One region of the Pseudomonas sp. GW821-FHT10B02 genome, then DNA from elsewhere that is predicted to be linked to it. Evidence: riboswitches for the same ligand, from Rfam matches in the RefSeq annotation. Region 1 holds a riboswitch; each other region holds the start of a gene.
What was found. Region 1 has a riboswitch for cobalamin ahead of AC07OF_RS22880 (TonB-dependent receptor). Riboswitches for the same ligand answer to the same signal wherever they lie in the genome.

Region 1 (5,380 bases):
TCCGCTGGCGAGGGCGGCATGCACAAACAGTTGCATGCCGGCACCAACGCTTTCAGACTCGCGGTTCACCTTGCCAGGAACCGCCATGATCACCATCCGCCCCATGACCGCCGCCGACTTCGACCGCTTCTGGCCGACCTTCCAGGCCATTGTCGCGGCCCGCGAAACCTATGCCTTCGACCCGGCCATGAGCCAGGAGCAGGCGCGTCAGCTGTGGCTGGAAGCACCGCTGCACACCCTGGTGGCCGAAGAGGATGGCGAACTGCTCGGTTCCTACTACCTCAAGGCCAATGCCGCCGGCCCGGGCAATCATGTGAGCAATTGCGGCTACATGGTCAGCGACGCTGCGCGTGGGCGCGGTGTGGCCCGGTTGATGTGCGAGCACTCGCAACGCCTGGCCCGCGAACAGGGTTTTCTGGCCATGCAGTTCAACTCGGTGGTGTCGAGCAATGAGGTGGCGGTGGCCTTGTGGCAGAAGCTGGGTTTCGAGGTGGTCGGGCGCTTGCCGCGGGCTTATCGGCATGCGCGCCTGGGCTTGGTCGATTGCCTGGTGATGTACAAGTGGCTGGAGCAACCCCAGCAACCGCAACCCATGCTGATCGGGCGCAAGAACATCGAGGCGGTGGTGTCGCGCAAGCGCGGACGTTGAGATCTTCGCTGACCCCATCGCCGGCAATGCCGGCTCCCACGAATGTGTTGTGGGAGCCGGCATTGCCGGCGATGGGCTGCACAGCAGCCCTCCCTGCAAAAATGCGCAACGCATTGACTGTAAAGACTTTCAATGTTCAGATGCGCGCCAGTTTCAGGTGTCCTGCGCCGCCGTGCGCAGGGTGAAACGGGAAGCCGGTGCGTCACTCAAGGTGACTAGTCCGGCGCTGCCCCCGCAACGGTAAGCGAGCGAAGCCTTCGAAACACCACTGTGCCCTGGCATGGGAAGGTGAAGGCCTTCATGACCCTCGCAAGCCCGGAGACCGGCCTGAAGCTTCGTTTGGCAACCCCGCGGTGGGCGGGCGCAGGCCGGTTTGCGGGCGCCTGCGCGCGCAATTCCTCCATGCGTTGTTCCCTCCGGGATTCATTCTTCCAGCAGATTGTGGAACGACATGTCCCGTTACTCCAAGCTTCAAACCCTGGCGGCCAATGCCCTGGCGCCTTGCCTGGCATTCTCCTTGCCGACCTACGCCGCTGAAACCGGCACCCTGGCCCTGCCCTCGACGGCGATCACCAGCAGCAGCGACAAGGACCCCATTAGCCTGGCCACGCCACTGCCAGCCGGTTCGCGCCTGAACCTCAGCGCCATGGACACCCCGGCGAGCACCAGCAGCATCAGTGCCGAGGTGATCGAAGGGCGCAACAATCGCACGGTTCAGGACGCCGTCAGCCGTTCACCGGGCATCACCTCGGTGGCCACCCCGGGCAACGGCAACACCGCCCTCTCGGCCCGTGGTTTTGAAGGCCACGGCTCGGTGATGACCCTGTTCGACGGCTCGCGGATGTACACCGGTGCCGGCACCCAGACCTTCCCGGTCGACCCGTGGATGGTCGAGCGCATCGACATCATCCGCGGCCCGGCTTCAGTGCTCTATGGTGAAGGCGCGACCGGCGCGGTGATCAACGTGATCCCGAAGAAGCCCTTCGCCGGTGAGATTCATAACCAGCTGCGCCTGGGCTACGGCGCCTATGACCGTCAGCAACTGGGCCTGGACAGCGGCGGTTCGCTGAGCGAGCGCCTGAGCTACCGGGTTACCCTCAACCGCCAGCAAAGCAACGGCTGGGTGGATCGTGGCGACTCGAAAAACCTGGCCATGAGCGCCGCCCTGCGTTTTGACGCCAGCGACGAGCTGAGCTTCACCCTGGCCCACGAACGTGGCGACGCCGAGCCGATGAACTACTTCGGCACACCGCTGATTGACGGCCACTACCGCGACAGTCTGCGCAAGAAGAACTACAACGTGCGCGATGACGAGCAGCGCTACCACGACGAGTGGACCCGCCTGAACAGCGACTGGACCCTCAGCGATTCGATCAGCGCCAGCAACCAGCTGTACTACATCAAGAGCCGCCGGCACTGGCGCAACGCCGAAGACTACACCTGGGACAGCACGCAAGGGCAACTGCAGCGCGGCAGCTACCTGGAGATCAAACACGACCAGGAACAGGTCGGCGATCGCCAGAGCTTTACCTTCGATCACACGCTGTTCGGCCTGGCCAGCAAGACCGTGGTCGGCGCCGAGTACAACCGCATCCGCTTCGGCATCAACAGCAACTCACCGTACAACGATATCGGCGGCGACTTCATCGATCCGTGGAACCCGGCGCCAGGCTACTTCCATAGCAACAGCCCGACCCGCCCACAGACCCAGAGCACCACCCGCACCTTTGCCCTGTTCGCCGAAAACCGCACCCAGCTGTCTGAACGCTGGTCGCTGGTGACCGGCGTTCGCCGCGACCAGAACCACATCGACCGTGACAACCTGGTCGACAACAGCCGCACCGACCGCAGCCTCAACGGTGGCAACTGGCGTGCCGGGCTGGTGTTTGCGGTGACCGATGAACTGTCACTGTATGGCCAGTATTCCACCAGTGAAGATGGCGTCAGCGACCTGGTCACCTTGAGCCCAAGCCAGCAGAACTACGACCTGACCGAAGCCAGGCAGACCGAGTTCGGCCTCAAGCAACTGTTCTGGCACGGTCGTGGCGAGTGGACCCTGGCGGCCTATCACATCGTCAAGAAGAAGCTGCTGGTCGACGACCCGATCACCCACCAGAAACAGCAGGCCGGCCAGCAGACTTCCGACGGCCTGGAAGCGACCCTGGAACTGGCCCTGGCCAACCAGTGGCAGGTCTCGGCCAACGCCTCGGTGGTGCGTGCCAAGTACGACGATTTCGACCAGACCGTGGGCGGCCAGTCGCTGTCGCGTGCGGGCAACCGGCCGAGCAATGTGCCACGGCGCACTGCCAACCTGTGGGTGAACAAAGGTCTGGGGTATGGCGTGGATGCCGGCATCGGCCTGCGCTATGTCGATGAGCGCTACGCCAACATCGCCAACACCCAGACGGTGCCCGGTTTTACCGTGGTCGATGCCAACCTGGGCTGGCAGGTGCTGCCGGATGTACGCCTGGGCCTGCAGTTGAACAACCTGCTGGACCGCCGCTACGCCGCCACCGCCCACAGTGGCGAGCAGTGGTTGATGGGTGAGCCGCGCTCGTACTTCGCGACGCTGGATTACAGCTTCTAAGCGACAAAAACTACCAATTTGTGGACAGCAGAGATCAGTGTGGGAGCCGGCCTTGCCGGCGATGGGGCGGTCCCGCCCCTGGCCCGGCTATGCCGGGCATCGCCAGCAAGGCTGGCTCCCACAGGGATTCCCCCGCAAGGTGGATAACCGGGAAAACATGATTATGCTTCAAGAAGCCTTGCAGCAGTGCCAGACCGCCACCCCCAGGGCCAGGGTGCGGTAGCGCGCGTGGGTACTCCGGCCTACAAGAACAACACGGAGAACACTCATGGCGGCCATCGACACCACTTCCAGCGGCAGTACACCCAACCGCGGGATCACCAAGGAGGAGCGCAAGGTTATCTTTGCCTCATCCCTGGGTACCGTTTTCGAATGGTACGACTTCTACCTCTACGGCTCGCTCGCGGCGATCATCGCCAAGCACTTCTTCGCCGGTGTCAACGAAACCACGTCGTTCATCTTCGCCCTCCTCGCCTTTGCCGCAGGCTTTGCCGTACGCCCCTTCGGCGCCATTGTGTTCGGCCGTCTGGGCGACATGATCGGGCGCAAGTACACCTTCCTGATCACCATTGTGATCATGGGCGTGTCCACCGCGATCGTCGGTTTGCTACCCAGTTACAGCACCATCGGTGTGGCCGCGCCGATCATCCTGATCAGCCTGCGCCTGTTGCAAGGCCTGGCGCTTGGGGGTGAGTACGGCGGCGCAGCCACCTACGTGGCCGAACACGCGCCGAAAGGCAAACGTGGCTACTTCACCTCATGGATCCAGACCACTGCGACCCTGGGCCTGTTCCTGTCGTTGCTGGTAATCCTCGCCTGCCGCACGATCCTCGGTACCGAAGCCTTCGAGGCCTGGGGCTGGCGGATTCCATTCCTGCTGTCGATCCTGTTGCTGATCATTTCGGTGTACATCCGTCTGCAACTGAGTGAATCGCCGGTGTTCGTCAAGATGAAGGCCGAAGGTAAGGCCTCCAAGGCGCCACTGACCGAATCCTTCGCCCGCTGGGACAACCTCAAGGTGGTGATCATGGCCCTGCTCGGCGGCACCGCCGGCCAGGCGGTGGTCTGGTACACCGGCCAGTTCTATGCGCTGTTCTTCCTGTTGCAGACCCTCAAGATCGACCCGCAAACCGCCAACCTGCTGATCGCCGGTTCGCTGCTGATCGGCACGCCGTTCTTCATCCTGTTCGGCAGCCTGTCCGACCGCATCGGGCGTAAAGGCATCATCATGGCCGGCTGCATCATCGCGGCGCTGACCTACTTCCCGATTTTCAAGGCGTTGACCGAGTACGGTAACCCCGACGTGTTCATCGCCCAGGAGAAAAACCCGGTGACGGTGATTGCCGATCCCAACCAGTGCTCGTTCCAGTTCGACCCGGTGGGCAAAGCCAAATTCACCAGCTCCTGCGACCTGGCCAAAAGCGTGCTGGCCAAACGGGCCATACCCTACGAGAACGAAAAGGCCGAACCAGGCACCGTCGCTCAGATCCGCATTGGCGACAAGGTGCTGCAGAGCTTCGAGGGCACCGGCATGCCGGCGGCTGACTTCAAGGTTCAGAACGATGCCTTCGTCGCGACCCTCACTGGCGCGCTCAAGGACGCGGGATACCCCGAAAAAGCCGACCCGGCCAAGACCAACTACCCGATGGTATTGCTCTTGCTGACCATCTTGGTGATCTACGTGACCATGGTCTACGGCCCGATTGCCGCCTGGCTGGTGGAGCTGTTCCCGGCGCGCATCCGCTACACGTCGATGTCGCTGCCCTATCACATCGGCAACGGCTGGTTCGGCGGCTTCCTGCCCACGGTGGCATTCGCCATGGTAGCGGCGACCGGGGATATCTACTACGGGCTGTGGTACCCGATCGTGATCGCGGTGATGACCGCCATCCTCGGCATATGCTTCCTGCCGGAAACCAAGGACCGGGAAATTCATCACACCTGAAGCCGACACTGTACGTAGCCCTGCGGGTTGGGCGATGATCGCGCCCCACCCGCTGTCAATGGAATGAACATGCACGATGTTATGAGCGTCTTTGCTTTGTGTGTCGTCGTACTCTTTGTGAAGATGCTGGCGATTTCCTGCTACCAGGGTTTCTATCGCATCAGCCGTATGACCTTCAAGAATGCCGAAGACGCCGGTT
Region 2 (7,703 bases), on a different contig from region 1:
GTGCGAGCGGTCTCGGACAATACATTCTCATTGGCGGTCAGGGATAATGTGGAAGTCCGTCGTGCGCGTGCCTGCTCAAACTGCTCGATAATGTAGTTTTGTATATTGAGAGTGGCGGCAGGAAGTGCGTGAGTGGAATGATTCATTAGTGCTCCGTCAAGTCGAAGTCAATAATCAACATGTCACGAGTGCCTGGATTTGAACTGGTATGAGGCTTTTGCAACGGAGAAACTTCGTGCAGAAGTGTCCGGTCATTCAAAACGATGGTTTCCATGTAATCTGTCAGGGTTGCACTGAATACGGTTTCGCCATTTTCGTGAAACACCCGACTTTCTCCGCCAATGACTAACTGGCGTTGAATCAGGTGTTGAAAGACAAAGTCATGCCCGTCGCGGTGTCGGCCTTCGGGTGTGGCCTGGCCCGCATTGTGCTCATCGCACAGGATCCGGAACTGGTGGCAGGTGACCAGCCAGTCGCGATGGCCGACGGTCAGATCCAGGAGCGCCAGGTCGGCTGCCAGTAGCGTTTGCAGCACGGGCGAGCCGATAAAGGACGTTTCGCTGCGCGCATAGGTGCGCTGAATGCCACCCAGCAGCGGGTTATGGGCCTGGGTCTGAAAGAAGTGGCAGTTTTCGAGCGTCTTCCAGCGCCTGTCCCGCTGGCGGTACTCGAACTTGCAGATGCAACGCTCGCGAGTGCCGTTGCCGACGCTCAGATAGCTGTCCGGCTGCAGGTTGTTCCAGGTTGCATTGAATGCGTGACACGCTTCGTTACCCAGTTGAGCAACCAGAAACGCTGGATAATGAGCGCTGCTGGCGTAGTGGTGGCTATTTAGTGATTCGGAAAGTTCATACAGCGTGCTTTCGTCCGAATACCGTATTGCAGTACTGGAACTCATGCTGCGAACACGCTTTTGGCGTTTGAGGAAAAAGCTCGCAGCGGACTTTGATGGTGGCCGATCATGCAAGAGTTCCTTTCTGGTGTGGTTGACTCTTCCTGTTGTTGGCTCATGGTTCATTTGTTGTTTTTATTTATCAATTCGGTTTTTGTAAGAAGATGTAAGTTTGCGGGTTAAGGTCGCTATTCTGTGACTGTTGAGCAGGTGTTGTTATGGGGTGTTAAATTGTAGGAGGTAACTTACAAGTAGAATTTTAAATAATGAGTGTCTGCGGAAAATGCATGAGTAAACAATGTCGCTACAACGATAATGCGACAAACATTGACCCGCCTCCCAAGCATGCGTAGCCTTGCGCTTTCGAGGTTCTTCGGCGCGTGCCGAAGCTAAGAAGGGAACGCGGTTCAAGCCGCGGCTGCCCCCGCAACTGTGAACGGTGATGTTTACTGCCACGCCACTGCCAGCGCTGTCGAAGGCGCTAGCGGGAAGGCGCAGCGAATGCCAGGCCCAAGGCCTGAACACCGTCAGCCAGGAGACCTGCCTCGAACAGTTTCCGACATAAACCGGGCGGGGTGATCCGGTGGCGAACGCGCCCAGGTAGTGATACCTGTGGCTCTCGTCCCGCATGCCCGCCATCCTGCCAAGGGCATCGACATGAAAACACTGGCCAAACTCCCCGTCACCATCGTTACCGGCTTCCTCGGCTCGGGCAAAACCACGCTGCTGCGGCATATGCTCGACAACGCTCAGGGGCGGCGCATCGCGGTGATCGTCAACGAGTTCGGCGAGCTGGGCATCGACGGCGAGATCCTCAAGCAATGCAGCATCGGTTGCACTGAAGAAGAGGCCAGCGGCCGCGTCTATGAACTGGCCAACGGCTGCCTGTGCTGCACCGTGCAGGAAGAGTTCTTCCCGGTGATGCGTGAGCTGGTTGCCCGTCGCGGCGATCTCGATCATATCCTCATCGAAACCAGCGGCCTGGCCCTGCCCAAGCCACTGGTGCAAGCCTTCCAGTGGCCAGAGATCCGCAACGCCTGCACGGTTGACGCGGTGATCACCGTGGTTGACAGCCCGGCCGTGGCCGCAGGCACCTTTGCCGCCTACCCGGACCAGGTCGATGCCCAGCGCAAACTCGACCCGAACCTGGATCACGAGTCGCCGCTGCACGAACTGTTCGCCGACCAGTTGGCCAGTGCCGACCTGGTGGTGTTGAACAAGGCTGACCTGATCGCCGCCGATGACCTGGCCAAGGTCCGCGCCGAAGTGCAGGAAGAGCTGCCGCCAGCGGTCAAGGTGATCGAAGCCAGCAGCGGCCGTCTGCCACTGGAAGTGCTGCTGGGCCTGGGCGCTGAATCGGAAGCGCATATCGATGGCCGGCGTACTCACCACGACTCGCACCATGACGGCGATGACCACGACGATCATGACCACGATGCCTTCGACTCGATCTCCATCGAGCTGCCGGAAGCCGACGAAAGCCTGCTGCTCGACGCCCTGACCCAACTGGTGGTGCAGCACGGCATCCTGCGGGTCAAAGGCTTTGCGGCGATCCCCGGCAAGCCGATGCGTTTGCTGATTCAGGGCGTGGGCACCCGCTTCGACAAACACTTCGACCGCGCCTGGCGCAGTGAAGAGCCGCGCACCACGCGCCTGGTGCTGATCGGCCAGGAACTGGATGCGGCCCAACTGGAAGCGGGCCTGCGCGCCGCCTTGAGCGTCTGATCCATGCACCTGCTGCGGACCCAGCCCGGTGGTTTTGTACCGGACGACAGTATTGCCGATCTCGGCCAGACTCCGGCCGAACTGGTCATTCTCTGCAGCGGTGACTCACACCTGGCGCTGCTGGCCGAAACCGCCCAGCAGCTGCCCGAGGATTTCCCCAGCCTGCGTCTGGCCAACCCGATGCAGGTGCAGAACCATGCCTCGGTCGACCTGTATGTCGACGAGGTATTACGCTACGCCAAGGTGATTCTGGTGTCGCTGCACGGTGGCGTCGGCTATTGGCGCTACGGTGTCGAGCAACTGCTGGAGCTGGCGGCCCGTGGCGTGCAGCTGATCCTGGTGCCGGGTGATGATCGCCCCGACCCGGAACTTACCAGCCTGAGTACCGTGTCGGCAGAGCAGGCCGAGCGGCTCTGGCACTTCTTGCGCCAGGGCGGCAAGGCCAATGCCCTGAACCTGTTCAATTGCCTGGCCAGCCAGTGGCTGCAGCGCGATTACCCCTGGAGCGAGCCGCAACAGCTGCCACGCACGGCGGTGTATCACCCGCGCAAAGCCAGTGCCGATCTGGCTGACTGGTTTTCCGCGTGGCAGGTCGAACAGCCGGTGGTGCCGATCCTGTTCTATCGCTCGCACCTGCAGGCGGCCAACACTGCCTTTATCGATACCTTCTGCGAGCGCTTGCAACTGGCCGGGCTCAATCCTTTGCCGATTGCAGTGGCCAGCCTTAAAGAGGCCGGTTGCCTGAGTCAGGTCGAAGACTGGCTCGATCAGGTCGACGCCGCATTGATCATCAATACCACCGGCTTTGCCCAGTCCAGCCCCGAGCAGCCGCACTTGCGCCCGTTTCGCCGGGATATTCCGGTGCTGCAGGCGATCTGCGCCCAGGACAACGAGCCGGGCTGGCAGGCCAGCGAGCAAGGCCTGGGCGCCCGCGACCTGGCCATGCACATCGTCTTGCCGGAGCTGGACGGGCGCATCATTACCCGGCCGATCAGCTTCAAGGACCTGGCCTGGCGCAGCGAGCGCAGCCAGTCGGATGTAGTCTGTTATCGCCCGCATGCCGAGCGCATGGACTTTGTCGCTGAACTGGCGCGGCGCTGGTGCGCGCTGGCGCAGTTGCCCAATCAGGACAAGCGCGTCGCCCTGATCCTGGCCAACTACCCGACCCGTGACGGGCGCATCGGCAACGGCGTCGGTCTGGACACGCCAGCGGCAGCCTTGAACATCCTTCGCGCCCTGCAAGCCCAAGGCTATCCGCTGAGCGCCTTGCCCGACAGCGGCACGGCGCTGATCCAGGCACTGCTCGGCGGCGTCAGCAACGATCTGGACAGCCTGGACCAGCGCCCCTGCCTGCAAAGCATGGCGCTGGAAGACTATCGTGCCGCCTTTGCCGCCTTGCCCCAGGCCAATCAGGACGCCGTGCGCGAGCGTTGGGGCGAGCCGGAGCAGGACCCGATGTTCCGCAGCGGGCGGATGATGGTCGCCGGTCTGCGCTTTGGCCTGACCTTTGTCGGCATCCAGCCGGCCCGTGGCTATCAACTGGATCAGAGCGCGGTGTACCACGATCCCGATCTGGTGCCGCCGCACGGCTACCTGGCGTTCTATTTCTGGCTGCGCCACGGCTTTGCCGCCGACGCCTTGATCCATGTCGGCAAGCACGGCAACCTCGAGTGGCTGCCGGGCAAGGGCGTCGGCTTGTCCGCCAGTTGCTGGCCGGACGCGTTGCTCGGGCCGCTGCCCAATATCTATCCGTTCATCGTCAACGACCCGGGTGAGGGCGCCCAGGCCAAGCGTCGGACCCAGGCGGTGATTATCGATCATCTGATGCCGCCGCTGACCCGCGCTGAAACCTACGGGCCGTTGCGTCACCTTGAAGCACTGGCTGACGAATATTACGAAGCGCAATTGCTCGATCCACGTCGAGCCCGCGAGTTGCAGCGGGATATTCTCGAGCTGGTGCGCGACAACCATATTGACCGCGAGCTGCAACTGGAAGGCGCACTGGACGATGCTGCCGTGTGGTTGCCGCGTCTGGACACCTACTTGTGCGACCTCAAGGAATCGCAGATCCGCGATGGCCTGCATGTATTTGGCGAGTCGCCGAGCGGGCGCTTGCGCATCGATACCTTGCTGGCACTGTTGCGGGTCGAGCGTGGTGATGGCCGCGGTGCCAATGCCAGTCTGCTGCGGGCCCTGGCCAGAGCGCTGGCGCTGGGGTTCGATCCACTCGATTGCGACCTTGGCGAGCCCTGGAACGGCCCGCGTCCGGTGCTGTTGCAGGCGCAGGATGAGGCGCTGTGGCGTACCACGGGAGATACCCGTGAACGCCTTGAACTGCTCGCCGCCCATTACATTGCACACACGCTGGCTGGTAGCGCTCAGGTGCCGCAGGAGTCGCAGTGGTCAGACGTGCGCGCCGTGCTCGAGGCGCTGCAGCAAACCGTGGCGCCGCAACTGGATGCCTGTGGCCCGGCTGAACTGCAAGGGCTGCTGGCCGCCTTGCAAGGCCGCTTCGTTCCGGCCGGCCCCAGTGGCGCCCCCAGTCGCGGGCGCCTTGATGTGCTGCCGACCGGGCGCAACTTCTATACCGTCGATGTGCGTAACCTGCCGACCACCACGGCGTGGCGTATCGGTTTTGCCTCGGCCAACCTGATACTCGAACGTCACCTGCAGGACCACGGCGATCACTTGCGCCAGCTCGGCCTGTCGGTGTGGGGCACGGCGACCATGCGTACCGGCGGCGACGATATCGCCCAGGCCATGGCCCTGCTCGGCGTGCGCCCGGTATGGGCCAGCGGCAGCCAGCGGGTCGACGACTTCGAGATCCTGCCGTTGAGCCTGCTGGATCGGCCACGGGTGGATGTGACCTTGCGTGTGTCGGGGTTCTTCCGCGATGCCTTCGGCAACCTCATCAAGCTGTTCGATGCGGCGGTGCAGGCGGTGGCCGCGCTGGACGAACCTGATGACCTCAACCCGCTCGCCGCCAGGGTGCGCAGCGAGCGTGCCGAATTCGAGCGTCAGGGCATGAGCCAGGAGCAGGCGGCGCGGCAGGCCGGCTGGCGGATTTTCGGCGCCAAGCCCGGGGCCTATGGCGCCGGCGTGCAGAACGCAATCGACGGGCACTTGTGGCACGAGCGCAAGGACCTCGCCGAGGTTTACCTCAACCACGGCGGTTATGCCTACGGCGCCGCAGATGAAGGCACACCGGCGCGCGCCGACTTTGCCCGGCGCTTGAGCCAGGTGCAGGCGGTGATTCAGAACCAGGATAATCACGAGCACGACTTGCTCGATTCCAACGATTATTACCAGTTTCAAGGTGGCATGCTGGCGGCGGTGGAAAGCCTGGGCGGCAAGCCAGCGGCGAGCTACCACGGTGACCACAGTCAGCCGGACCGCCCGCGTATCCGCACCTTGAAAGAAGAGCTCAACCGGGTAATCCGCGCCCGTGCGCTCAATCCGAAATGGATAGACGGGGTCAAGCGTCACGGCTACAAAGGTGCCTTCGAGCTGGCGGCCACCGTCGATAACCTGTTCGCCTTCGATGCCACCACGCACCTGATTGACGATCACCATTACCAGTCGCTGGCCGAGGCCTATGTGCTTGACGCGGCGACCCGTGACTTTATCCGTCAGCACAACCCCCAGGCCTTGCGCGACATCACCGAACGCCTGCTCGAAGCCCAGCAGCGTGGCCTGTGGGAGCAACCGGGGGACTACCGAGAGGCCCTCGAAGAGCAATTGCTGGACGGTGAAGAAGAGACTTGAGATGACTGAACCTGCACATTTTCCGCTGTCTGCGGTGGTCGGCGCCGAAGCGTTGAAGCTCGCGCTGTGCCTGACCGCCATCGATCCGAAAATCGGTGGCGTATTGATCGAAGGCCCGCGCGGTATGGCCAAGAGTACGCTGGCTCGCGGCCTGGCCGATCTGCTCGGTGAAGGGCCGTTCGTGACCTTGCCATTGGGCGCCAGTGAAGAGCGCCTGATCGGTACGCTTGACCTGGACGCCGCGCTGGCCCAGGGCAAGGCGCAGTTCTCTCCAGGCGTACTGGCCAAGGCCGATGGTGGTGTGCTGTATGTCGATGAGGTCAACCTGCTGGCCGATCACCTGGTCGACCTGCTGCTGGACGTTGCGGCCAGCGGTACCAACCGGGTCGAGCGCGATGGCATCTCCCACCGCCACAGTGCACGGTTCGTGCTGATCGGCACAATGAACCCGGAAGAGGGCGAACTGCGCCCGCAGTTGCTCGATCGCTTTGGTCTGAACGTCGCCCTCGACGGCCAACCGGCGCCCGAGGCCCGTGGGCAGATTATCCGCCGGCGGCTGGACTTCGACGCCGACCCTGAGGCTTTTTGCCTGCAGTGGGCCGAAGCGCAAGCGCAATTGCGCGCCCGTTGTCAGGCCGCCCGTGAGCAGTTGACGCAGATTGCCCTGGACGATCAGGCCCTGGCGCAGATCACCGAGCGCTGCTTTGCTGCCGGGGTCGATGGCTTGCGCGCCGACCTGGTGTGGCTGCGCGCCGCCCGCGCGCATACCGCCTGGCGCGGTGCCGGGCAGATCGAGGCAGAGGATATAGAGGCAGTGGCCGAGTTTGCCTTGCGCCATCGCCGTCGCGAGGCGCCACAACCGCCAGTGCACAGCCCGGCACCGGAACCTCAAGGTGGCCACGGCTCGAACACCCGGCAAGGGCAGGGCGCCTGGGGCGAAATGCCGCCGCAAGCGACAGCGACCGGTGCCCGCCGTGAGGTGCCGAACTGGGCAAAAAAGCCCTGAGCATCCGTCGCCCCCGGACGGCGGATGCCAAACCCCGCCAGGGTGCGATCAAGCAAGGACCACGCGGGCGTGTCCGCGAGGCAGCACAGGGCACAACCGTGGCCTGGCCGGCTACCTTGCTCAAAGGCCGTCCGCGTCAACGCCGTGACCTGTGCTGGCAGCAACGCACGGCCAGTGCTCATGAGCTGTGGTTGGTGATTGTCGATGCTTCGGCCTCGACCCGGCGGTATCAGGCCTTGAGCCAGGCCAAGGGCCTGCTGGCCGGATTGTTCGATCAGGCTTACCGGCAACGTGCGCGCCTGACCCTGCTCACTG
Region 3 (7,703 bases), on a different contig from region 1:
GCAAGCCTGGCCGAGAATCCGCGTTGGCCCGCTGACGGTCCAGGGCCCCAGCAGTTCGGCCAGGCGTTGCAACAACACCGGTTCAGCCAGCACAAAGCCCAGACGTACACCGGCCAGACCGAAGAACTTGCCGAACGAGCGCAGCACGATCAGCCCCGGACGTTGTGCCTCGGCGCCAATGCTGTGCTGCGGGGTGTTGTCCATAAACGCTTCATCGACCAGCAACCAGCCACCACGCGAGGCCAGGCGGGCATGCCAGGCGAGCAACTGCTCAGCCGACAGCAGGCAACCGGTGGGATTGTTCGGGTTGACCACCACCAGCACATCCAGGCTGTCGAGCAGTTCATCCACCTGCTCACCCTGCAACTCAAGCACCTGATGCCCGGCACGACGCCAGCCTTCGGCGTGTTCGGCATAACAGGGCGACACCACGCCAACCGTGCCGCGAGCGCGCAGGTGCGGCAAGGCCTGGATTGCAGCCTGAGAGCCGGCCACCGGCAGCGCCTGCTGGACCCGGTAGTACTCGGCCGCAGCCTGTTCCAGGCCATCGTCGGTTTCCGGCAGGCGCGCCCAGGCCTGCAGCGGGATTTGCGGAATCGCGTAAGGCCAGGGCGCAATACCGCTGGACAGGTCCAGCCAATGCTCCCGGGCGATACCGTAGTGCTGCACTGCGCGCTGCAGGCGCCCACCGTGCTCAAGCATAGAATTCAGCTCCCAGACACAACAGCAGCAACCACAACCACACGCCCTGGCAAACCAGGCGCCAGCCACGCTCAATCGACTCGGCATCAGCCACCGGGCCTTCGCCCAGTTGTGCGCGTTCGTGCAGCTCACCGTGATAGACCGCCGGACCACCCAGCTCTACAGCCAGGGCACCGGCGCCTGCGGCCATCACCGGACCGGCGTTGGGGCTGTCCCACAGCGGCGCCTGACGTCGCCAGCATTTCAGTGCCAGACGGGTTTTGCCAAGCAGCGCGTAGGTCAGCGCCACCAGCCGCGCTGGAATGTAGTTGAGCACATCATCTATGCGTGCAGCGGCCCAGCCGAAACGCTCGAAACGTTCATTGCGATAGCCCCACATGGCGTCCAGGGTGTTGCTCAGGCGATAAAGCACCACACCCGGAGCGCCCGCCACGACAAACCAGAACAGCGCGGCAAAGACCGCATCGCTACCATTTTCCAGTACCGACTCGGTGGCTGCGCGCGCCACGGCGGTTTCGTCCAGTTCGCGGGTTTCGCGGCTGACCAGAAAACCCACACGGCGGCGTGCTTCATCCAGGTCACCGCGGCGCAAAGCGTCGGCCACCGGGGTCACGTGCTCACCCAGGCTGCGCAGGCCCAGGGCGCAATACAAGGCCAGCACTTCCACCAACCAGCCGATATAGGGCAGCCAGGACAGCAAGGTGGCCAACAGGGTCAAGGGAATCACCGCCAGGAACCAGGCGGTCACGCCATGGCTGCGCCAGCCACGGCCAGCGGCGTTGAAACGCTGCTCCAGGCGCCCGGCCAGGCGGCCAAAGGCAACCAGCGGATGACGCCGCTGGGGCTCACCCAACAACGCATCCAGCGCCACCCCGGCAACGGTCAGCAACGCCACACTCATCAAGACTCTCCCCACTGGTTTTCATACAGCATGTCGCTCAAGGGCCGCGCCGTGGCCCAGCCTTCGAGGACCAGCATCGGCGCGGGATAGAACGCCTGGACCGGGCCCAGGCAGAGAATCGCCAGCGGCTTGGCACCGGCCGGCATCCCCAGCAGCTGTGCCAGCGCCAGGGGCTCGAACAGCGATACCCAGCCCATGCCCAGGCCTTCGGCACGCGCTGCCAGCCAGAGGTTCTGGATCGCGCATGACAACGAGGCGAGGTCCATCTCCGGCAAGGTGCGACGGCCGAAAATGTGCTTGTCGCGGTCATCCATCAACGCCGCCACCAGCACTTCGGCGCAATCGCTGATGCCTTCGACCTTGAGCTTCATGAATTCATCGGAGCGCTCACCCAGTGCCTCAGCGGTGCGTACTCGCTCGGCTTCCACCAGGCCCTGGATACGCTGGCGCAGGTCGCGGTCGGTGATGCGGATAAAGCGCCATGGCTGCATCAGGCCGACGCTGGGCGCCTGATGCGCAGCTTCAAGCAGACGCGCAAGCAACTCAGGCGCTACATCGCCCTGGATGAAGTGCCGCATGTCACGGCGCTCGCCGATGGCCCGGTAAACCGCAGCGCGCTCGGCGTCTGTGAAAGCCTGGTCGCTCATGGTGCCAACAGCGCCGCCGCCGCGTGCGGGTTGGAGGCAAAGTAGAAATGCACGTAGGACGCCGTCAGCCGGCCACAGCGATAGACCGCTTCGGCGCCACGGCCGCCATTGGGGCTGTGCCCGCGGGCAATCGGCTCAAGCGCGGTAGTGGTCAGCGAGTGGTGATAGGTATGGCCGCGCAAGGTGCCTTCCGGCAGCTCCACCGCCTGCAGCGCCAGGGCTGCGAGGCGCTTTTGCATCACTGCTTCGCCTTCCAGCAAACCCAGCAACTCGGCACGCTCGCCCGCAACATCGGTCAAGGCCTCAAGCAGGTAGAGCATGCCGCCACATTCGGCCAGCACAGGCTTGCCTGCCTGATGATGGCTGCGGATCGCGGCGAGCATCCCGTTGTTGGCAGCCAATGCCTGGTGATGCAGTTCCGGGTAGCCACCCGGCAGGTACAGGCTATCTGCCTGCGGTAGCGTGCGGTCATGCAGTGGTGAAAAGAAGCTCAGCTCGGCGCCCATGGCCCGCAGCAGGTCAAGGTTGGCGCCATAAGTGAAGGCAAAGGCTTCGTCCCGCGCCACGGCGATGGTCACGCCATCGAGCAAGGGCTCGATAACTTCGACAGTCGGCGCCGCAAACGCCACCGCCGGCGGCAGGGACGACTCACAACTGGCGCCGAGAGCTGCGGCTGCGGCGTCCAGACGAACATCCAGATCATTGAGCTCGCTGGCCTGGACCAGGCCCAGATGGCGGCTCGGCAATTCAATCCCGGTTTCCCGCGACAGGCCGCCGTACCAGCGCAGCCCTTCGGTAAGGCTGCCTTCGAGCAACTGGGCGTGACGCAAGGTACCGACACGGTTGGCCAGTACCCCGGCAAACGGCAGGTCGGGCTGATAGCGCGCCAGGCCCAGGGCCAGGGCGCCGAAGGTCTGGGCCATGGCGGTACCGTCGATCACCGCCAGCACCGGCACATTGAAATGGCGGGCAAGGTCGGCACTCGACGGCGTACCGTCGAACAGGCCCATGACCCCTTCGATCAGGATCAGATCGGCATCGCCGGCTGCTTCCCAGAGCAGCCGGCGGCTTTCCTGCTCACCGACCATCCACAGGTCCAGCTGGTACACCGGCGCACCGCTGGCCCGCTCGAGAATCATCGGGTCAAGGAAGTCCGGGCCGCACTTGAACACCCGCACCTTACGCCCGAGGTTGCGGTGCAGCCGCGCCAGGGCAGCGGTCACCGTAGTCTTGCCCTGGCCTGAAGCCGGGGCGGCAATCAGCACCGCCGGGCAGTGGCGCGTGTCACTCATAGTTCAACGCCCTTCTGGGCACGGATACCGGTCTGGAAAGCGTGCTTGACCATGCCCATCTCGGTGACGGTGTCGGCCAGTTCGATCATTTCATCCTTGGCGCCACGACCGGTGACGATCACGTGCTGCATCGGCGGACGCGCCTGCAGGTCGCTGAGCACCTGTTCGAGGTCAAGGTAGCCATGCTTGAGGGCTATATTCAGCTCGTCGAGCACCACGAAGGTGATCGTCGGGTCCTGCAGCAACTGGCGCGAAACGGCCCAGGCCGCTTCGGCTGCGGCGATGTCACGCTGGCGGTCCTGGGTTTCCCAGGTGAAGCCCTCGCCCATCACGTGATAGCGCACCTGTTCGGGGAAACGCCGGAAGAACAGCTCTTCGCCAGTGCTGTTGCGGCCCTTGATGAACTGCACCACGCCGCACTGCATGCCATGGCCCATGGCCCGGGCGAGCATGCCGAAAGCCGAACTGCTCTTGCCCTTGCCGTTACCGCTGAGCACCAGCAGCAGGCCGCATTCGTTAGGGGCGTTGGCAATACGCTCGTCGATTACCGCCTTCTTGCGCTGCATACGGGCCAGGTGGCGTTCGTCACGCTCGGTGGATTCAGTCATCGAAGTCTCCGCAAACCACTGTCAGCCAACCTGCAACGCGCCTGGCAGCACAGGGCTGCACAGCGTTCGCGGCAAAGAGATGGCAACAGATCAATGGACAAGGCAGACGGAAAAACGCGCAGGGCTGCGGCACAGGCCGAAGAAACCGCGCATCACCCTCCGTGATGCCGTTGGCTGTTACAGGCCGGTCTCCGGGCTTGTGAGCGGGGTCATCAACACCCAGGGTCGCGCGCCTTCCCGGGTGCGATCACCCAGTGGCCATGCGCGGCCTTGACTCACCTACCGTTGCGGGGGCAGCGCCGGACTCGCACGCTATTGCGCACCCACCGGCTTCCCTGTTTCACCCTGCCAGACCACAGCCCACAGAGCACCTGAAACAAGTCGCGAAGGTTAGAGGGTTGCACCCGGAGCGTCAATGAAAGGCGCAGCACTGGCCTGGATCAATGGCGTCTTTGTCATCTTGTGCCACCCTGATATCAGTGATATCAAATAGCCATAAATTGGCTGTCTCGATTACAACGATAAAGGAGAGAGCGGCATGCAAGGCCTGATCATCAATAACCCGCGCCTGGAATTCCTGCGTCCGGCTCTGGAACGCTGGGTCGAATGCATCGACCGCTGCAACCAGACCCTGGGCGACGGCGAGGCCCCTTACTGGCACGGCGCCCAAGCGAACCTCGGCGTGCTCTCGGCCGCAGCCTGGCAAGCAGAGCTGATCACCTTGCAACATCACCAGAGCAAGAAGCAGCGTGACGAAGGTGAGCGTGAAGGTTACTGCGACCTGTACATCGCCAATCGCGAAGAAGCCGCCTACCTGCAAGCCAGCCAGCGCTGGCCACGCATCGCCCGCCTGGACCTGAACAACGCGCTGCAAGAGACTGTATTTGCCGCCCGCCAGGTGGCTGCACCCAGCCAGCTAAAAGTCGCCGCGCTGTTCGCCAGCCCCTGGAAAGCCGGGCAGCATGCCAGCCCCGAAGAACTCCAGGACCTGGTCGACGACCTGCAAAAGCACACCGCCTGTGCCATTGCCTGGTACTTCCCCTATGCCTACCGCAAGCTGCACAACGAGGCCGGGCAGTATCATCCCGGGGTTGCACTGCTGCTCAAGCAGGCCTGAACAACGGAACCTCGCGGATGTTGAGCACCTCTACTTTCAACAGAGGCCAGCTTTGCGAGGGCAACGCCATGGATATGACCCGTATCACCGTGCTGCTGATAGTTGCCGCGGGAATCAGCGGCTGCGGCGAGACTGCCCGGCTGGAGGTCAGTGACGGATTCGGGCCATCGCCTCAACTGCCCGAGCCGAACAAGACCCTGATCCCCACCGTCAACATCGCCCCGGCCATTGGCTGGCCACCAGGCACCAAGCCTGTGGCTGCACCTGGCACCCAGGTGACCGCCTTCGCCGAGGGCCTGGATCACCCGCGCTGGCTGTATGTCCTGCCCAATGGCGATGTGCTGGTCGCGGAAACCAACGCCCCGCCCAAGCCCGAGGACGGCAAGGGCATTCGTGGCTGGGTGATGGGCAAGGTGATGAGTCGCGCCGGTGCCGGCGTGCCCAGCGCCAACCGCATCAGCCTGCTGCGCGACAGTGACCATGACGGCGTGGCCGAAATCCGTACCACCTTTATTGAAAACCTCAATTCGCCGTTTGGCATGGCCTTGGTCGGCAACGATTTCTATGTAGCCGACACCGATCGGCTCATGCGCTTTCGTTACCAGCCCGGGGCTACTGAAATTACTTCGTCTGGCACGCTGGTGACCGAATTGCCCGGCGGCCCGCTGAACCATCACTGGACCAAGAATGTCATCGCCAGCCGCGATGGCAAAAAGCTCTACGTTACGGTTGGCTCCAACAGCAATGTCGGTGAGAACGGCATGGATCAGGAAGCAGGTCGCGCCGCCATCTGGGAAGTCGATCCGGCCAACGGCCAGAAGCGTCTGTTTGCCTCGGGCCTGCGCAACCCCAACGGCATGGCCTGGGAGCCGCATAGCGGACAACTGTGGACCGCGGTCAACGAACGGGACGAGATCGGCAGCGACCTGGTGCCCGACTACATTACCTCGGTCAAGGACGGTGGATTCTACGGCTGGCCCTACAGCTATTACGGCCAACACGTCGATGAACGGGTCAGCCCGCAGGATCCGCAGCGGGTTGCCAAAGCCATAGTTCCTGATTACGCCGTAGGGCCGCACACCGCCTCACTGGGCCTGACCTTTGCCGAACCCGGCGTACTGCCGCCACCTTTCGAGCAAGGGGTATTCATTGGTCAGCACGGCTCCTGGAACCGCAAACCGCACAGTGGCTACAAGGTGATCTTCGTGCCGTTCAGCACCGCCGGCAAACCGGCCGGCAAGCCGATCGACCTGCTGACGGGCTTTCTCAATGACGAGGGCAAGGCCATGGGGCGGCCGGTCGGGGTGATCAATGATCAACGCGGTGGTTTGCTGGTGGCCGATGATGTTGGCAACAAGATCTGGCGGGTGAGCAAGGTCCGGTAAGCCTATCGCGGGGCAAGCCCGCTCCCACAGAGTCAGTCCAACCTGTGGGAGCGGGCTTGCCCCGCGATTCAACGCTTACGACACAACGTCAGACCATCCCCTATGGGCAACATCGACAGATCCACCCGCGGATCGCCCTTGAGCCCCAGGTTCAACGCCTGGATCGCCCGGGTATCTTCACTGTCGGGCTGCGCCTGCAGCACCCGCCCGCTCCACAAGGTATTGTCGAACAACACCAGCCCACCCGTACGCAGCAAGCGCAGGGCCTCTTCCAGATACTGCGGGTAGTTGCCCTTGTCGGCATCGATGAAGATCAGGTCGTAACGCGCTGACGGCAAAGTCGCCAGCGTTTGCAAGGCAGGCGCCAGGCGCAACTCGATACGCTCTGCCACGCCGGCCTCCCGCCAATAGCGCCAGGCGATGGCGTTGTAACTACCTTCAAGATCGCAGCACAACAACTGCCCCTGCTCCATGGCCTGGGCCATGCACAGTGCGCTGTATCCGGTGAAGGTCCCGACCTCGATCACCCGCTGCGCACCGATCAGGCGCACCAGCAGCGCCAGCAACTGGCCCTGCTCTGGCGCCACCTGCCAGCGCGCCTCGGGCAAGGCCTGGGTTTCGCTGCGCAAACGGGCCAGCAACGGCGTCTCGCGAAGAGAAACCGCTTGCAGGTAATGGTAGAGAGCATCGTCGAGGTAGAGCGTTTGTGCCGTCATCGCCTACCTCGCAAGGTCAGGGGTTGCGCGCCAGGTGGGTCGGCGCCAGCACCCGCTTGGCGTTGAGATAGGTTTTGTTCCAGTAGCTGTTGGACAGGTAGTCCAGACGCACGGTTCCGCCCGCAGACGGGGCATGCACGAAACGGCCTTCGCCGACGTAGATGCCGGCGTGGCTGACCTGCGAGCCGCCATTGGTGGCAAAGAACACCAGGTCCCCGGACTGCAGGGCACCACGGTCGATAGTCGGCGCGCGCACGCCGATCATTTCACGGGTGGTGCGCGGCAAAGCAATACCGGCGGCATCGCGATAGACGTAACCGATCAAGCCACTGCAA
Region 4 (7,703 bases), on a different contig from region 1:
GGTCCCTTCGACGCAAGGACCGGTGATCACCGAGAGCATCACCTACCTGGATGTCGGTCTCAAACTCGAAGTCACCCCGGTGGTGCACCTGAACAACGAAGTGGCGATCAAGGTATCCCTGGAAGTCAGCAACGCCAAGCCACTGGAACCGACTCGCCAGGGCACCATTCCGGTTCAGGTCGACACCCGCAACGCCCAGACCAGCCTGCGTCTGCATGACGGCGAAACCCAGGTGCTGGCGGGGCTGGTACGCAATGACGACGGTGCCAGCGGCAACAAGATTCCGTTGCTCGGCGACATCCCCGGGCTGGGACGGCTGTTTGGCAGCAACCGTAATGACAAGAGCCAGTCGGAGCTGGTGCTGTCGATTACCCCGCGCATCGTGCGCAACCTGCCGTACCAGAGCCCGTCGGACATGGAGTTCCCATCCGGCACCGAAACCAGCATGCAGATCCGCAACCTCAATCGCCCGATCGAGGTCGACGACGAGCAGCCGCTGGCCGCTGCGCCTACCGCGGTGAGGCCTTAAATCATGAAACGCTCGATGGCAGGTTTCAGCCTGATCGAAGTGATGCTGACCCTGGCGCTGCTCGGGTTGCTCGCCTCGATTGCCGCACCACTGACCGAAACCCTGGTACGCCGGGGCAAGGAGCAGGAGCTGAAAACCGCGCTGTATCAGATCCGCGATGCCATCGACGCCTACAAACGCGCCTTCGACGCCGGCTACATCGAGAAATCGCTGAATGCCACAGGTTACCCACCCAGCCTGCAGGTGCTGGTGGAAGGTGTGCGCGATGTGCGTAGCGCCAAAGGTGCCAAGTTCTATTTCCTGCGGCGCATCCCCCACGACCCGTTGCTCAGCCACAAAAAAGACGACGAAGGGGGTTGGGGGCTGCGTGCTTACGACAGTTCGGCGCAAAGCCCGCGTGAAGGGGAGGACGTCTTCGACGTTTACTCCAAGGCACCGGGCAAGGGCCTTAACGGCATCGCCTACGGACAATGGTGACCAGCATGCGACGCAACCAAGGCTTTACCCTGATCGAGTTGCTGGTGGTGATGGCGATCATCGCCACGCTGATGACCATTGCCATGCCGCGCTACTTCCAGAGCCTGGAAACCTCGCGCGAGGCCACCCTGCGTCAAAGCCTGGCGGTGATGCGCGAAGCCCTGGATCACTACTACGGCGACACCGGGCGATATCCCGAGTCGCTGGAGCAACTGGTCGAACAGCGCTACCTGCGCAACGCCCCGCTGGACCCGATCACCGAGCGCCGTGACGGCTGGCAGGTGGTAGCGCCGCCGGAAGGTGTGGGCGGTTCGGTGGCTGATATCAAGAGCGGTGCAACCGGGAGGGCGCGTGATGGCAGCTTATATGCCGAGTGGTAGCGCCGCCGAGGCGGGCTTCACTTACCTGGGAGTGCTGTTGCTGATTGCTGTGACCGGCATCGCGCTGGGCTCGACCGTCACCCTGTGGTCGACCCAGGCCCTGCGCGAACGTGAACGCGACCTGCTCTGGGTCGGCACCCAGTATGCCCAGGCGCTGCGCAGCTACTATCGCGATTCGCCAGGCCTGGCCCAGTACCCACAGACCCTGGACGAGCTGCTTGAGGACCCGCGCTATCCCAACCTCAAGCGCCACCTGCGCCGCCTGTACCCCGATCCGGTCACTGGCAGCGACGACTGGGGATTGCTGCGCTCCATCGACGGGCGTATCACCGGGGTGTACAGCCAGTCTGATCTGACGCCGCTGAAACAGACCGGCTTTGCCGCTCAGTGGTCGGACTTCGAAGGCCTGGAACACTATTCCGACTGGCAGTTCGTGGCTGAGAAAGCCTTCTCCGAATCCGCCGCCGGTGGTCGCAAGGGCCTGACCCAGGGAGCAGGGCAATGAACCGCCAACTGACCGCCTGCGCCCTGGCTCTGGTGCTGCTGGCCGGCACTGCCCGGGGCGGCGCCGAGGACGAGATGATGGGCTTTATCGTCGACAACACCATCTCGCACATCGGCCACGACTTCTATTACAGCTTTGCCGAGCGGCTGCGTGCCACCAGCCGTCTGGATTTCAACCTGGTGGTACGGGAACGGCCGGACGCACGCTGGGGCAGCCTGGTAACGGTCGAGTACGAGCAACGTGTGATCTACCGGCGCTTTCTGCCACCCAACACCACAGAGCTGAAGGACGCCGCTTATGAGGCGGCTGACCTGGTCAAGGAGCAGATCATCCAGCGCAAGCTGCAGATGCTGCTGCAGGACACCACCGATCTTGAGAGGGACGAGCTATGAATAACAACAATACCCGCCGGCTGGCCTCCCTGGTCCTGCTGACTGCCCTGGGCAGCCAGGCCGGTGCCACCGAACTTGTGTACACCCCCATCAACCCCGCGTTTGGCGGCAACCCGTTGAACGGCACCTGGTTGCTCAACAACGCCCAGGCACAGAACGACCACGAAGACCCGGCGATCAAGGACCGTGCCTCGGCACTGGCGGGCACTTCGGCCCTGGAGCGCTTCACCAGCCAGCTCGAGTCGCGGCTGCTGTCGCAATTGCTCAACAACATCAATAACGGCACCACCGGCAGCCTGCAGACAGACGCCTTCATTATCAACGTGCTCGATGATTCCGGGGCCTTGACCATCGAGATCACCGACCGTGCAACAGGCGAAATTTCAGAAGTTCTGGTGAACGGCCTGAACCCTTGAAGGGGCGGGTAATGGGGAGTGACAATCATGAAAAGAATTCTGACCGCACTGCTGATCTTTGCCGTCCTGCAAGGCTGCAACCTGCGCAAACCGATGCCGGCCGAGCAGGACGGCGAAAGCCCGACGCTGACCCCGCGGGCTTCGACCTACTACGACCTGCTCAACATGCCGCGGCCCAAAGGCCGGCTGATGGCGGTGGTGTATGGTTTCCGCGACCAGACCGGGCAATACAAGCCAACCCCGGCCAGCTCGTTCTCGACCAGCGTCACCCAGGGCGCGGCGAGCATGCTGATGGACGCCCTGCAGGCCAGCGGCTGGTTTGTGGTGCTGGAGCGCGAAGGGCTGCAGAACCTGCTGACCGAGCGCAAGATCATCCGTGCGTCGCAGAAAAAACCGGACACGCCGGTGAACATCCAGGGCGAATTGCCACCGCTGCAGGCGGCCAACCTGATGCTTGAAGGCGGTATCATCGCCTACGACACCAACGTGCGCAGTGGTGGCGAGGGGGCGCGCTACCTGGGTATCGATATCTCCCGCGAGTACCGGGTCGATCAGGTGTCGGTCAACCTGCGGGCCGTGGATGTGCGCAGCGGTCAGGTGCTGGCCAACGTGATGACCAGCAAGACCATCTACTCGGTCGGCCGCAGTGCCGGGGTGTTCAAGTTCATCGAGTTCAAGAAACTGCTTGAAGCCGAGGTCGGCTACACCACCAACGAACCGGCGCAGCTGTGTGTGCTGTCGGCCATCGAATCGGCGGTGGGGCATCTGCTGGCCCAAGGTATCGAGCGGCGCTTGTGGCAGGTGGCGGGCGATAGCAGCGGCGACAATGCGACCCTGGACAAGTACCTGAGCCAAAATCAAAACCCATGAGGTCTGCGTTGCACCCCATCGCCGGCAAGGCCGGCTCCCACAACGTTCTGGTGCACACCGATCCTGTGGGAGCTGGCATTGCCAGCGATGCAAGGCGCAAGCCTTGCCAAATACAGCCAACCTAGTGCGTTGCGCAGCCTTGTTCCTTGACGATCCGCGTGGTCGACGCCGGATACTTCGCCAGCTTCGCCGCCGCCCGTGGCGGTCGCTTCACCAGCTCACCACCACAGTTGGGGCACTGGCCCTTGAGTTGACGCTCATTGCAGTCCTTGCAAAACGTGCATTCGAACGAGCAGATCAGTGCATCCTGGCTGTCGCCGGGCAGGTCACCGCCGCAGCATTCACAGTTGGGGCGCAATTCGAGCATGGTCAGGTCCTCTGTCAGGGGCGATAGAGATGGGCATGGCTGGCGCGGTACAGCGCCGACTCGGAAAAGCTGTCACTGGCCAGTACCCGGCCGACCAGGATCAGTGCGGTACGGCGAAAACCCTTGGCCTGTACCTGTTGGACAATACCATCAAGGGTATCGAGCACCCAGTCCTGGTCCGGCCAGGTAGCGCGATGGACCACCGCAATTGGGCAATCCCCGCCGTAATGCGGGCGCAGTTCCTCGACGATCTTCTGCAGATGCTTGACCCCCAGGTGAATCGCCAGGGTGCTGCGATGGCGGGCGAGGTCGGCCAGTTGCTCACCTGCGGGCATTGGCGATTTGTCGCCGTAGCGGGTGAGAATCACGGTCTGGGCGATGTCCGGCAGCGTCAGTTCGCAGCCGAGCAGGGCGGCGCTGGCGGCCACGGCGGTAACACCCGGGATGATCTCGTAGGGAATACCCAGTTCGCGCAGGTAGCGGATCTGTTCACCGATGGCGCCGTACAGGCTGGGGTCGCCGCTGTGGACCCGGGCCACATCCTGGCCCCGCTCGTGCGCCTGCTTGATTGCCTCGATGATCTCGGCCAGATGCAGCTCGGCACTGTTGATGACTGTCTCGGCGCGATGCCCTTCGAGCACCGCCGCCGGTACCAGGGAGCCGGCATAGATGATTACCGGGCAGCGATGGATCAGGCGCTGGCCCTTGACGGTGATCAGCTCGGGATCGCCGGGGCCGGCACCGATGAAATAGACGGTCATGCGGAGTCCTTGAAGAGAAAGCGCGGATTATCCGCCAAAGCCTGTGGTTGTAGCCAATGCCAGGCTGGCGTCGGCCAGCAGGGTACGGGTAACGCGCAGCTGTGCCGGGCCTGCGAGGTGTTCGGCCAGTGCCAGCGCCGCGCTTTCGGCGACGCCATAGCAACCGCTGTGCTGGTAGGCGACGGCCGAGCGATGGCTCAGGCGCGGCTCGAAGGCGGCCAGTTGTGTGGCGGAAAAAAATAGCAGAGGCACCTTGAGGCGCCGGGCCAGTTGTTGCAGCCCGGGTTCATCGTGCTTGAGGTCGATACTGGCAAGGCCCGTGACTGCGCTCAGCGGCAAGTCGTGGGCCTTGAGGGTCTGTTCCAGCAGGTGGCCCAGGGTGTCGGCGGGGCAACCCCGTCGGCAACCCAGGCCGACGAACACTTGCATGTCAGGCCTGGTTCGGGCGACGGAACAGCCAGGCACTGATCAGGCCCAGGGCCAACCAGAACGCGGCGTTGGTCACTAGGGAAGCGATCTTGAACTCGGCTTCCAGCGCTTCTGGGGCAAGCATTTCGTGCACTTCAGGTTGTGGTGCACCAATCACATGAGGTACCACCAGCAGTACCACGCCCAGCGTTTTAAGCAGCCAGTTGTGGGCGAACACGATCAAGCCAAGCCCGACGGCGGTGGCCGCTGCGGTACCTACCCACCAGGTCTGGCGCTGGGCCAGATCGGCTGCGGCGGTACCTGGCAGTTCTGGTGGCAGGCCCAGAGTAGGTGCCAGGCAGAATACGGCAAAGCCACCCAGGCCCCACAGTGCGCCACTGACCACGCTGTTTGGCGCGCGCAGGGTATACAGCGCAGCGAGGATCAGGGCAAAGCCGACGGCGACCACCAGGTTACCGCCCGTGGTCGACAGTACCCGCTGCCAGCCGTCCTCCGGTGCCCAGGCTTCGCTGTCGTGGTGGTGATCGGCAGCCACACCAGGGGCGTGTTCATGCGCTTCAACCGCAGGCGCTGCGCTTTCATAGGTTTCCGCCTGGAGAATCAGCGGCGCGACCCAGAAGCTTTGCAGCAGGGTCAACAGCAGGGCGGCCAGCAGGCCGGCAAACCCTGCGGTACTGGCAATACGCTTGATCATCGCAGGGCACTCAGTGGCAAGGGAAGGCGGCGCTGTGGCGGGTATCGTGGGCGGCATTGTGCACCGCTTCGATGTGCGAGAAACCGGCGAAGTAGACCAGGCACAGGCCCAGCAGCGAGGCACCGACGGCAACCAGCAGACGCTGACTGAGGCTTGACGGGGTAACGGCGGAGTGACTGGCGGTACTGATAGGCATGGCGCTTTCCTCTTGGTGTTGTTCGGCAACAGGCAAGCGCAAGAAACCCCTGCACGGAACTCGCCCAGGGGTTGCAACAGCGCCCGCCCACCGCGGGTTTGTCAGGTTCAGCAGCGCATTCGCGCACTGTAAGTTGCGGGCCGGTCTCCGGGCTCGCGAGGGGTTGGCCTTAACCGACCTGCAAGCATCACCTTCCCATGCCGCACTGGCACAGTGGATCTGACGCTTCACTCGCTTACCGTTGCGGGGGCAGCACCGGACTGACATGGCTTTAGAGTAAAGCACATGGTTCACCGGCTTCCCGTTTCACCCTGTGAAGGGCACCCGTAACAATCTGTGTAGGAGAGCATGGGCGCAGGACTTGAGTCAATCGACGACTAACGCATTGCTAGCAGAACGTACACGCCCAGCGCGATGAGAAAGGCGTAGTAGGACTTGAGCCGCATGCGGCTCAGTAGCCAGGCCAGGGCCACAGGCCAGATCCACAGCGTCGACGGGGTCTGCTGACTGGCCAGCGGATAAAGTGATCCCGCCAGCAGACTGATCAGCATCGCAACCGAGGTGTACTTACCGAGGCGGTCGATGAAGGCGCGAACGCCGCTGGGCAGCCGCTCGATTTCCACCGCCAGCGGCAACAGCCGGCAGACGGCCGATACCAGCGCGCAGATCAGCACATACAGCCAGAACGTATTAGGTTCGGTCATAGGCATAACTCGCCACCATGGTAACGGCGAGGACCAGCATCAGACTGATCTGCCCCAGCCACAGCAGACTCGCGGCAGTGGTCAGCCCGGCGATCCATTGGGCGTGGAAGCTGTGGCGCTCGCGGGCCATCTTGCCCAGCGAGGCGCTGATGAAGATCGCGATCACTACGCTGACATCATCCATCAGCGCACTGCCGGCCAGACTGGCGAAGCAATAACCGGCCATGGTGCCAAGTACCGCGGCGGCGTACAGCGTGAAGCACACAGTGTTCGCGTAGAGGCGGCTGATCGGCTGCTGTTCCTTGCGTATCGACATGAGGGTGAAGGCCGCATTGGCCATCACCGCCAGTGCCGGAATGAACGCTGCTTTTGCACCTTTGAGGCTGGACTTCAGGCTCAGGGTGAAGATCAGAAACCGCAGATTGATGCTCAGCGCCGATACCAGAACGCCAAACGCGTTCAACAGATGCGCGGGTGTCTCCAGCAAAGTGAGCTGCAGCGGCGAGGCCATCACCGTGCCGCTGAACACCACCATCGCCGGTAGATCCAGGCCATGGCGCCGCCCGAGCATGCCGATCAGGGTGAACGTCAGCAATAGTGAGAACACGAACGGCAACGCATCGCGGATGCCAGACGCAATCTCGCTGTGTGGCGCAAGTTCGAGTCGTGCAGGCTCAACCGGCATGGATGTTTTGCTGAACGCTGGCGCGCAGATGTTGCATGCCGGCTTGGTAGGCTAAGGCTTTTTCCAGGTAGTACGCGGTGGAGAAGCGCGGAATGAACTCTTCTACCACTGCCACACCGCGATAGCCGTTGAGCGCGAAGCGGTTCAATACATCGCTCAAGGGCAAATTGCCTTCGCCAATTGGCAAGTGCTGGTGGTGGGTGTCGTTGAGGTCGGCAATGTGCAGGTGGCGGGTGACCGGCGCCAGTGTCGCGATGGCCTCAAACAGGCTCTGTCCATAAGGCAGCAAGGAACATAA

Region 2: it holds a riboswitch for cobalamin, as region 1 does, so the genes downstream of both, cobW (cobalamin biosynthesis protein CobW) here and AC07OF_RS22880 (TonB-dependent receptor) in region 1, are expected to answer to the same signal.
Region 3: it holds a riboswitch for cobalamin, as region 1 does, so the genes downstream of both, cobO (cob(I)yrinic acid a,c-diamide adenosyltransferase) here and AC07OF_RS22880 (TonB-dependent receptor) in region 1, are expected to answer to the same signal.
Region 4: it holds a riboswitch for cobalamin, as region 1 does, so the genes downstream of both, AC07OF_RS10245 (CbtB domain-containing protein) here and AC07OF_RS22880 (TonB-dependent receptor) in region 1, are expected to answer to the same signal.

What each region holds. Positions count from the first base shown of each region.
Region 1 is NZ_JBWKNR010000017.1:477-5,856, reverse strand. It holds gene AC07OF_RS22885 (GNAT family N-acetyltransferase) at 86-649, shown strand; cobalamin riboswitch at 788-994, shown strand; gene AC07OF_RS22880 (TonB-dependent receptor) at 1,101-3,236, shown strand; gene AC07OF_RS22875 (MFS transporter) at 3,505-5,181, shown strand; gene AC07OF_RS22870 (MAPEG family protein) at 5,251-5,380, shown strand, end outside.
Region 2 is NZ_JBWKNR010000005.1:128,878-136,580, reverse strand. It holds gene AC07OF_RS10225 (2OG-Fe dioxygenase family protein) at 146-898, opposite strand; cobalamin riboswitch at 1,242-1,454, shown strand; gene cobW (cobalamin biosynthesis protein CobW) at 1,550-2,617, shown strand; gene cobN (cobaltochelatase subunit CobN) at 2,621-6,382, shown strand; gene AC07OF_RS10210 (magnesium chelatase ATPase subunit I) at 6,384-7,388, shown strand; gene AC07OF_RS10205 (vWA domain-containing protein) at 7,487-7,703, shown strand, end outside.
Region 3 is NZ_JBWKNR010000007.1:201,558-209,260, forward strand. It holds gene cobD (threonine-phosphate decarboxylase CobD) at 1-702, opposite strand, end outside; gene cbiB (adenosylcobinamide-phosphate synthase CbiB) at 695-1,603, opposite strand; gene bluB (5,6-dimethylbenzimidazole synthase) at 1,603-2,250, opposite strand; gene AC07OF_RS13115 (cobyrinic acid a,c-diamide synthase CobB) at 2,247-3,542, opposite strand; gene cobO (cob(I)yrinic acid a,c-diamide adenosyltransferase) at 3,539-4,150, opposite strand; cobalamin riboswitch at 4,316-4,540, opposite strand; gene AC07OF_RS13125 (hypothetical protein) at 4,689-5,267, shown strand; gene AC07OF_RS13130 (PQQ-dependent sugar dehydrogenase) at 5,336-6,652, shown strand; gene AC07OF_RS13135 (O-methyltransferase) at 6,721-7,368, opposite strand; gene AC07OF_RS13140 (C40 family peptidase) at 7,385-7,703, opposite strand, start outside.
Region 4 is NZ_JBWKNR010000005.1:137,330-145,032, reverse strand. It holds gene AC07OF_RS10300 (secretin GspD/PilQ domain-containing protein) at 1-529, shown strand, start outside; gene AC07OF_RS10295 (type II secretion system protein) at 533-1,006, shown strand; gene AC07OF_RS10290 (type II secretion system protein) at 1,012-1,386, shown strand; gene AC07OF_RS10285 (type II secretion system protein) at 1,361-1,891, shown strand; gene csgE (curli production assembly/transport protein CsgE) at 1,888-2,283, shown strand; gene AC07OF_RS10275 (curli assembly protein CsgF) at 2,280-2,699, shown strand; gene AC07OF_RS10270 (CsgG/HfaB family protein) at 2,727-3,569, shown strand; gene AC07OF_RS10265 (DUF1272 domain-containing protein) at 3,691-3,936, opposite strand; gene cobM (precorrin-4 C(11)-methyltransferase) at 3,951-4,697, opposite strand; gene AC07OF_RS10255 (cobalamin biosynthesis protein) at 4,725-5,126, opposite strand; gene AC07OF_RS10250 (CbtA family protein) at 5,128-5,820, opposite strand; gene AC07OF_RS10245 (CbtB domain-containing protein) at 5,831-6,016, opposite strand; cobalamin riboswitch at 6,138-6,359, opposite strand; gene AC07OF_RS10240 (AzlD domain-containing protein) at 6,394-6,720, opposite strand; gene AC07OF_RS10235 (AzlC family ABC transporter permease) at 6,707-7,405, opposite strand; gene AC07OF_RS10230 (sugar phosphate isomerase/epimerase family protein) at 7,395-7,703, opposite strand, start outside.